DNA from 2 places in the Peribacillus sp. CSMR9 genome. Region 1 is predicted to be linked to the other one. Evidence: riboswitches for the same ligand, from Rfam matches in the RefSeq annotation. Region 1 holds a riboswitch; the other holds the start of a gene.
What was found. A riboswitch is a leader RNA that binds a small molecule or an ion and turns the genes downstream of it on or off. The one in region 1 is predicted to bind cobalamin.
Positions count from the first base shown of each region.

Region 2: another riboswitch for cobalamin. It lies ahead of N9I19_RS13100 (helical backbone metal receptor); the one in region 1 lies ahead of metE (5-methyltetrahydropteroyltriglutamate--homocysteine S-methyltransferase).

Region 1 covers NZ_JAOPHO010000028.1:3,662-8,096, forward strand. The annotation lists gene N9I19_RS13835 (aminopeptidase) at 1-957, opposite strand, end outside; gene bcp (thioredoxin-dependent thiol peroxidase) at 970-1,440, opposite strand; gene N9I19_RS13845 (potassium channel family protein) at 1,503-1,919, opposite strand; cobalamin riboswitch at 2,179-2,370, shown strand; gene metE (5-methyltetrahydropteroyltriglutamate--homocysteine S-methyltransferase) at 2,516-4,435, shown strand, end outside.
Region 2 covers NZ_JAOPHO010000025.1:23,068-27,502, reverse strand. The annotation lists gene N9I19_RS13120 (hypothetical protein) at 1-213, shown strand, start outside; gene N9I19_RS13115 (hypothetical protein) at 551-781, opposite strand; tRNA gene N9I19_RS13110 (tRNA-Arg) at 957-1,030, opposite strand; gene N9I19_RS13105 (polysaccharide deacetylase family protein) at 1,228-2,121, shown strand; cobalamin riboswitch at 2,208-2,383, shown strand; gene N9I19_RS13100 (helical backbone metal receptor) at 2,546-3,511, shown strand; gene N9I19_RS13095 (FecCD family ABC transporter permease) at 3,474-4,435, shown strand, end outside.

The sequences.
Region 1 (4,435 bases):
ATTATCAGCTTCTTCATAGGCAAGTCCAAGAGCCAAGTGCAGACTCCCGCTTATTTTCTCATCAAACAATATATCGTCCATAGGTTCCAATATGTATGGATTGATTCCAATTGCGAACTCCCCGATAAAACGGGACCCCTCATCAATATCCAGAATTCGGTTCATTTTAGAAGATTGATTGGAAATGGCTTTACTGATTTTCCCCTTTTTCAAGTTTAATTCTATGTCACTAAAAGTGATTCCTTCATAGGTTGTGGGTGTGTTGAAGGCTATCCTTCCATTGACGCTCTCTTTTATAGGTGCAGTAAATACTTCCCCGTCCGGTAAATTCTTTTTTCCGGCACATATGATAGCCGGCATACCTTTAATGGAAAAGGTCAAATCTGTCCCTGGTGAAACGATCCTGACTTTGTCAGTTCGTTCCATCAATAGTTTTAACGGTTTTAATGCCGCCTCCATTTTCCCATAATCCATTGTGCATACGTTCAAAAGGAAGTCTTGATACCTGTCGAAAGTCATGCCGGCTTTTTGCGCTGATGTGTTGGTGGGATAATTAAGCAAGACCCAACGTCGGTTGTTCACATAGAAAAGAGTTGGAGAATTCATAGCCTCCCCTTGAAGACGGTGCCTTTCGAGGAGAACATCAGTCATTTCCACATCGTTTTCTTCACCGGTGATGATGATGACCGCATCGATATCCGTATATTTCTTCAGAGCCCATTGCGATGATGTGTCAAGTTGTTCCTTCACATTCCCTTGTAATAGGTGCCGGCTTATCTCATCGTCTTCAAGTTCTACATATGGATAAGCACCCACTCTGTATGTTTCATCAATCAGCTCTTTCAATAATGGTTTCGTGTTGATATGGCCCCGAATAAGGATTCTCTCTTTTGGCTTTAATTGTATCGAATGATGAATCAGCCTGGCAGCAAGCTTCGTTATTCGCTCATCCTTCATTTGCCTGTCCCCTTATTTTTTGAGGTCGCGAAGAGTTTCAAGAGCTTCTTCGACGTGGCCTTTTACTTTTACCTTACGCCATTCTTTGACTATCTTACCTGCCTTATCAATCAGGAATGTTGAACGTTCAATGCCCATATACTCCTTGCCGAAGTTCTTTTTCAATTGCCACACATCAAATGATTCAGCAGCTTCATGATTTTCGTCAGCTAGCAGCAGAAAAGGCAATCCATGTTTTTCGATGAATTTTTCATGTCGTGCCGCTGGGTCTGGGCTGATACCAATGATGACAGCGTCCAATTCCTCAAATTGCTCATTGTGGTCCCGGAAATCACAGGCCTCCGTCGTGCATCCTGACGTCATGTCTTTTGGATAAAAATATAAAACAATGTATTTCCCCTTAAAATCCGATAGGGAAACCATTTCACCATTGTTTGCTGGGAGTTGAAAATCAGGTGCTTTTTCTCCAATTTTAACAGTCATATTGAACCCTCCATTTCTTTCATTATGGTAAGAGTACCCAATAATCGAAAGAAATACAACTTTCATTTATTCCTTCTTTCCTGATCTAAATCAATCACCGTCCGAATTACAAACGCGGCCGGGAGCGTATAGCCGATGAATGCCTGGATTGTCGCAATCATCCTGCCTACGCCTATCGGGGATATATCCCCATACCCTACAGAAAACATCGTCATCGCACTAAAATAAAAAGAAGTCTTCAGTTGCTCGTAAAAACTGCCGTCCAAACGATTGCCCATATCAAGAATCACTGAATGATTCTGAAGCTCGTATAATAAATAAATCAGTGCAAATCCAACTAATATCGTCGCATATAAATTGCCAAGCCACAGCATATCCTCCAGAGAGAACTTCTTTCCTCCCGACTCAACAAGAAATAAGGTACGAATGCTCATCACCATGCAAAAAATGATTCCTGCAATCAAGATGTAGAAAGTCATCCCCCACGCCCCATTTCAAAACGCCACTCCCTCTATACATACTCCCTGTCCAAACAATATATTCTTTCTTAGGGACAGACTTTATCCTTATCACTAACACATCCTAAACGCATTTGTCAGGAATTCGGGACCTTATCCCGAATCTTTTTCATGTTGACCCTTTTAGTCGGATATGTTAAGGTTGTCTAAATATTTATAATAATTTTTATTTTATAAATATTAGCCACCTGCAATCAGTTTATCCAGCAGGTTTTGTGAAATTTCATATGTGGAAATAGGTTCCTAATTTTCATTAGGATTAAAAGGGAAGCCCGGTGTAATTCCGGCACGGTCCCGCCACTGTAATGGGAATGTTAGCGCCATCCAATATGCCACTGATCAACGGATCGGGAAGGCCCGTCGCTAATGATATTCCCTAAGTCAGGAGACCTGCCTATTTCGACAACACTGTTTTAACCTACGGGAGATAGGGAGGTGTTAGGGACCTTATAATTGTAAGGGGCATTCTGCATGCCTCTTTATTTTAAGCATTTCTAACTTTCTCTTTTGACGGTTAGGGATGCTTTTTTATTGTTAAATCAAATGAATGTAGGAGGATGGGAATTTTGAAAAGCAGCAGTTTGGGTTACCCGCGAATCGGGGAAGATCGTGAATGGAAACGTACATTAGAAGCTTACTGGTCCGGTAAAATCGATGAAGCAGAATTTACGGCACAACTAAAAGCCATCCGTTTAGGCAACTTACAAAAACAGAAGAAACGAGGCATTGATATCATTCCTGCCAACGACTTCACTTTATATGATCAAATGCTGGATATGTCCGTCATGTTCGGTCTTGTTCCTGAACGTTATTCAGCCTATGAAGGCGGATGCGTTCCCCTTTCCGTTTATTATTCAATGGCCCGCGGAAACAATGACGAAGTCGCTTCCGAAATGACGAAATGGTTCAATACGAACTATCACTATATTGTCCCTGAATTAAACCTGTCACAGCTGACTTTAACAGAAAATAAACCACTTGCAGCATATCGGGAGGCCAAGGAAAAGCTAGGGATTGAAACCAAACCCGTGTTGATCGGACCTTATACTTTCATCTCCCTTTCCAAAGGCTTCAATAAAAAAGATATCCCTGGCATCATCCTGAGCCTGCTTCCCCTATACACGCAAATCCTGCAAGAGTTGGAGCAAGAAGGCGTGAAGTGGGTTCAAATGGACGAACCTTCTCTTGTTTCATCCATTTCCAAAGATGATATGCAAACTGTTACTTACCTCTATGAAAAACTGAATGAAGCAGCACCAAACCTGAACATCATGCTACAAACATACTTTGATGCCGTGGAGCATTACCAAGAAGTCATCGAATTACAAGTCCAAGGAATCGGTCTTGATTTTGTACATGATAAAGGGAGGAATCTAAGTAATCTTGAAGCATTCGGTTTCCCGAAGGACAAAGTGCTTGCTGCAGGTGTGATTGACGGAAAAAACATTTGGCTATCTGATTTATCGAAAAAAATCCAATTGATCGAGACTCTTAAGAAAAAGGTAGCCGAAGACCAAATCTGGCTTCAGCCCTCTTGTTCCCTGCTTCATGTCCCAGTGACCGTTCGTAATGAAACCGCCCTTTCAAAAGAAGTGAAAGAGGCCCTCGCTTTCGCTGATGAGAAACTTGAGGAAATCATACTCTTGGTCAAAGGGAATAATCAAGGCTTTGAAGCAATCGCCGAAAAAGTCGATGCTAATAAATTTACGGTTCAAACGTTAGCAAGTTCAAATGCACGGAATCATGGGAATGTACAATCCAATGTCGAAAAGGTTAAAACCAGGAACGTCGGCCGTCAGCTTCCATTTAAAGAACGTTACCAAAAACAACAGGAATTTTTCAAATTGCCTTTTCTTCCTTCGACTACGATCGGCAGCTTTCCACAGACATTTGAAGTTAAACAAGCACGTGGGAAGTTCAAAAGAGGAGAATGGACCGCTTCGCAATATGAAACATTCGTTAACGAAGAAATCGGCAGGTGGATTGATATCCAAGAAGAAATCGGCTTGGATGTTCTTGTACACGGGGAATTCGAACGGACGGATATGGTTGAATACTTCGGCCATAAGTTAGGCGGATTCGTCTTTCTAGAAAAGGGCTGGGTACAATCCTATGGGTCTCGCTGCGTGAAACCACCAGTCATCTACGGTGACATCGATTTCATCGAACCGATGACAGTCAGGGAAAGTGTATACGCACAATCACTGACGAACAAGACGGTAAAGGGAATGCTAACAGGTCCTGTCACGATTTTGAACTGGTCATTTGTCCGTGATGATATTTCCAGGGAGAATGTTTGCTACCAACTGGCACTTGCTTTGGAAAAAGAAGTCATTGCATTGGAATCGGCTGGAATCAAAATGATCCAAGTTGATGAGCCTGCACTTAGGGAAGGTCTGCCATTGAAAAAAACCGATCGCGATGAGTATTTGAACTGGGCTGTTAATTCGTTCTTGATATCCACATCAAGCGTGGAG
Region 2 (4,435 bases), on a different contig from region 1:
GGTACTACTTGGTCAAATGTAGATGCTTCATGTGATGTTACTGATTCAAAAGCTGAAAAAATAGGTTATGATATGAATGCTGTAGGAAATTATAAATTGAGTGGTAGCGTTTCTAATGGCTATGTAAGTCTTACTAGTTCTCTCAAACTTACTCTTTTAAATAAAAATAGTAAATATGCTCGTGTTTATCAAAAATATTCATATAGAGATTAAAATTTTTAATGGAGTTGAATTAAAATGAATGTATCGCCTTCTTATTTTATATTTGGTTTAATAAACATGATTTTAATGATTGGAGCTATACCAGCTATCATATACGCTTTATATTTATTAAGAAAAATTTCAAAAAAATAAAGTGAAAAAGGAAGAGGGACTTTTGTAGTCCCTCTTCCTTTTTTTGTGCCTTTGTTTCTTCAGCCAATTACAATAAGGGTCATTAATCCCCTCCAACTTGATCGAGTAGATATTAATGAGATTCTTCTAACTGGTTCTATGTTTCATGCTTGGCTCCATCGTGCAGGTTACATGGACCCAAAAGCGACTAGTTTTTTCATTTCATAAAAGACGGATGATAAACAGATAAGTATTCCGTTAAATACCTTATGTGCCGTACATATTCGCCTAATGTTCGCTGTCGGACACCTTCAGCAACTTTTGCACGGAGAAAAATATCTAAGGCTTCTTGCAGTGTGTATTCAATCGTGAAACTATCCGTAGCCTTACTGTCCAATTTCCGTTCCTTTATCGCAGTTCCACGCTGTTTAATAACGTGTTTCTTCATGAAAAAAAGCACCTCCAGACATAGAAAAATAATAGTGAAATGGAATATCACTGTTTCCTACGTACAGAAATGCTTTTATCCTACATGCAATTTACGGCTTTTAACGGTCATACCAACAGAAAAAACCCTGCTACAACACGGAAGAACCGCATTATAACAGGGTTTATAAAATTAGCGTCCCAGATAGGAATCGAACCTACGACCTACAGCTTAGGAGGCTGTCGCTCTATCCTGCTGAGCTACTGGGACATATAAAAAAGTCGACGACTTATTTATTATATTTCTTATAGGCAAACTTTTCAAGTTAATAGCAATAATAATTATGAAAAAAAACATCTAGACGCTTAGGGGGCACTCAGCTCTCCTGTTTCCTTACTCTTCATTAAATGGAATACTTTATTATTTCCTGGTTTTCTGGTACTATTATGCTAGAAAAAATTAGGAGAATGATAGTGGGGAATTATAGAGTTTTATGGATGGTGACGCTGCTGGGGATTTTAATTTTACCGGCATGCTCACAAGGGATTTTAGAGGGTATAGGCACAAAGACGGCTGCACCGATCACGAAAGATAACATTGAAGTGGCTGCAGCAGCGGAGAATGACACTGGGCAGGATTCGGAGGACGAATTATATACTGAACGAATCGATACGAGAGACTGGATAACGGCCGAGTCCGCGGTACAGCTTCCAATATTGATGTATCATAGCATTTCTGAAGGCAATGGCCTTCGGGTACCAAAAGAGGAATTCCGATTACAAATGACTTGGCTTCGGGAAAATGGTTACTATACATTATCCCCTGAAGAAGCATTTCTCGTTTTAACCGAAAATCGGATGCCAAGTGAAAAGTGTGTCTGGCTTACTTTTGATGATGGCTATACAGATAACTACACGGACGCTTTCCATATACTAAAAGAATATGATATGAAAGCGACTGTCTTCATGATCGGGAAGTCCATCGATAAAGGTCATCACCTGACTGAAAATCAAATGATGGAGATGAGCGGGAATGGGATTTCGATCGAAAGCCATACTATCAACCATTTGGAGCTGAACCGAATGACGGCAGAGCAGCAAGAAGCGGAAATGGTCCAGTCAAAGGATCTGTTCGATCGTATCCTGCAACAGGACACGACAGTGCTTTCCTATCCAGTTGGTCGTTATAATGAAGAGAGTCTCAGGCTTTCAGAAGAAGCTGGATACAAGATGGCAGCCACTACTGAACCTGGAGGAGCTTCAAGGGAACAAGGGATGTATGCCTTGCATCGAGTTCGGATTTCACCTGGATTATCAGTCGGTGGGTTCGCGTCGCTGATAGAAAATGCTTCAAATCATTGAAAATGGACGGTGCATTTCAAACTTGTTCAGAAAAATCATATAATAATCGATTCTTACATGGTGTATAATGAAGGCAGTGAAAATTATATACATATGAACGATTTGGTGTCTTAATGACTTAAAAGGGAAGTTGGTGAAATGCCAGCGCGGTCCCGCCACTGTATTTGGGAGCTGAAGGCTGTGTACCACTGTATGGGGATATGGGAAGGTGCCGTTGACGATGACCATGAGCCAGGAGACCTGCCAAGATTCGTACACCTGTAACCTACGCGGATGGGAAGGTGTGTGGCAGACCCTAAGAGTCCGTAATGATATTGTTGCCATACAAGCATCTTCCGTTTAACGGGAGGTGCTTTTTGTTTTGGGTGCATCTTCCGAGATTATTAGGTGAAGAAATTAAATGAAAAGATTGTGGGGAATGAAAATGAAGAAGATTTTTGGTTTGATATTGTTGATGTTGCTTACTGCAGGCATGATGGTTGGCTGCAGTGACGCTACTGATGAAGGAAAAGAAAAGCAGCAAACGAATCATGCTCAACACGACGCTTTCCCGATTACGATTAAAGATGCAACGGGCGAAAAAGTAACGATAGAACAAAAACCGAAGAAAATCGTTACGTTGATACCAAGTAATACAGAAGTGGTCTTTGCACTTGGTTTGGGTAAAAAGGTCGTTGGTGTTTCCGACAATGATAATTACCCGGAAGAAACGAAAAAAATTAAAAAAGTTGGCGGAATGGAAATGAACACGGAGCTGATTGTCTCCATGAAGCCTGACCTTGTTCTTGCCCATGCATCAAGTGCCCATAATTCGAATGAGGGATTAAAGCAGCTTAAGGATGCTGGAATAGATGTCCTTGTAGTCAATGATGCACAAAGCTTTGACCAAGTCTATGAATCTATTGAAATGATTGGAAAGGCAACGGGAGAAAATGATAAGGCAAGCGAAATCGTTGCGGATATGAAAACGAAGCTCAAGGATATTCAGGAAAAAGCCAAATCCGTTAAGGAAGCGGATAGGAAGACCGTTTTAATTGAGGTTTCGCCATCACCGGATATATATACACCTGGAAAAAATACCTTCATGAATGAAATGCTTCATATTATTTCAGCGGATAATGCTGCTGCTGAATTGGACGGCTGGGCAAAAATTGATGAAGAGTCGATGATTGCTGCAAATCCGGATGTCATCATTACAACGTATGGTAATTATACAAAAGATCCAGTAAGTGAAGTGACAGGCCGAAAAGGATGGCAAGACGTAAATGCCGTTAAGAATGGCCAAGTCTTTGATGTCCCTTCTGACTTGGTGACCCGTTCCGGTCCACGCTTAATAGAAGGAGTAGAGGAACTTGCAAAAGCAGTCTATCCGAACCAATTTGACAACTAAATGGGCGTTTGCTTATTTGATTGCGTTGTTAATTTTGTTATTCGCAATGACGATAGGCATTTCCTTTGGTTCGGTGCCAGTTCCGATTCCCGTACTTATACAAATAATCGGCAAGGAGATTTTCCACTTGCCGATTTCTGCTGATCCGGATGTGATGCTTACGAATATCGTGATGAACATCCGCTTGCCGCGTGTGCTGCTCGCTGGTTTGGTTGGGGCATCACTTGCGATTGCCGGGGCAGCCTTTCAGGGACTGCTCCGGAACCCGCTCGCTGATCCTTACACATTAGGTATTTCTTCAGGAGCATCGGTCGGCGCCGTATTGACAATATTCTTGAATATATCACTGCCATTCATCGGTTTATATACTCTTCCGGCATTGAGCATCTTATGTTCAGTGCTCACGATGCTCTGCGTACTGACTTTTGCAAAAAAAATGGATCGGTCGATGAAAGTGGAAACGATTATCTTAACGGGAATCATTTTCAGCTCGTTTTTAAGTGCCTTCATTTCATTGATGATTGCGCTGACGGGTGATGAATTAAGACAAATCATCGGCTGGCTGATGGGAAGCGTCTCAATGCGCGGATGGAATTATATCGTAATCATTTTGCCGTTTTTTATCATTGGTTCGTTGACCTTGATCATGAATGCAAGCGAATTGAATGCGATGACTTTCGGGGAAGACCGGGCAAAACACTTAGGTGTGAACGTGAAGCGGCGGAAAATGTGGATCTTGATAGCCGGTTCGACATTGACAGGGGCAGCCGTTGCCGTTTCAGGGGCGATTGGTTTTGTAGGATTGGTCATTCCTCATTTTGTCCGGAAGATTTGGGGACCTGACCATAAACATTTGCTTCCGTTGTCATTGTTGATAGGAAGCGGATTCTTAATATTGGCGGATTTTGTAGCACGAACGATCAT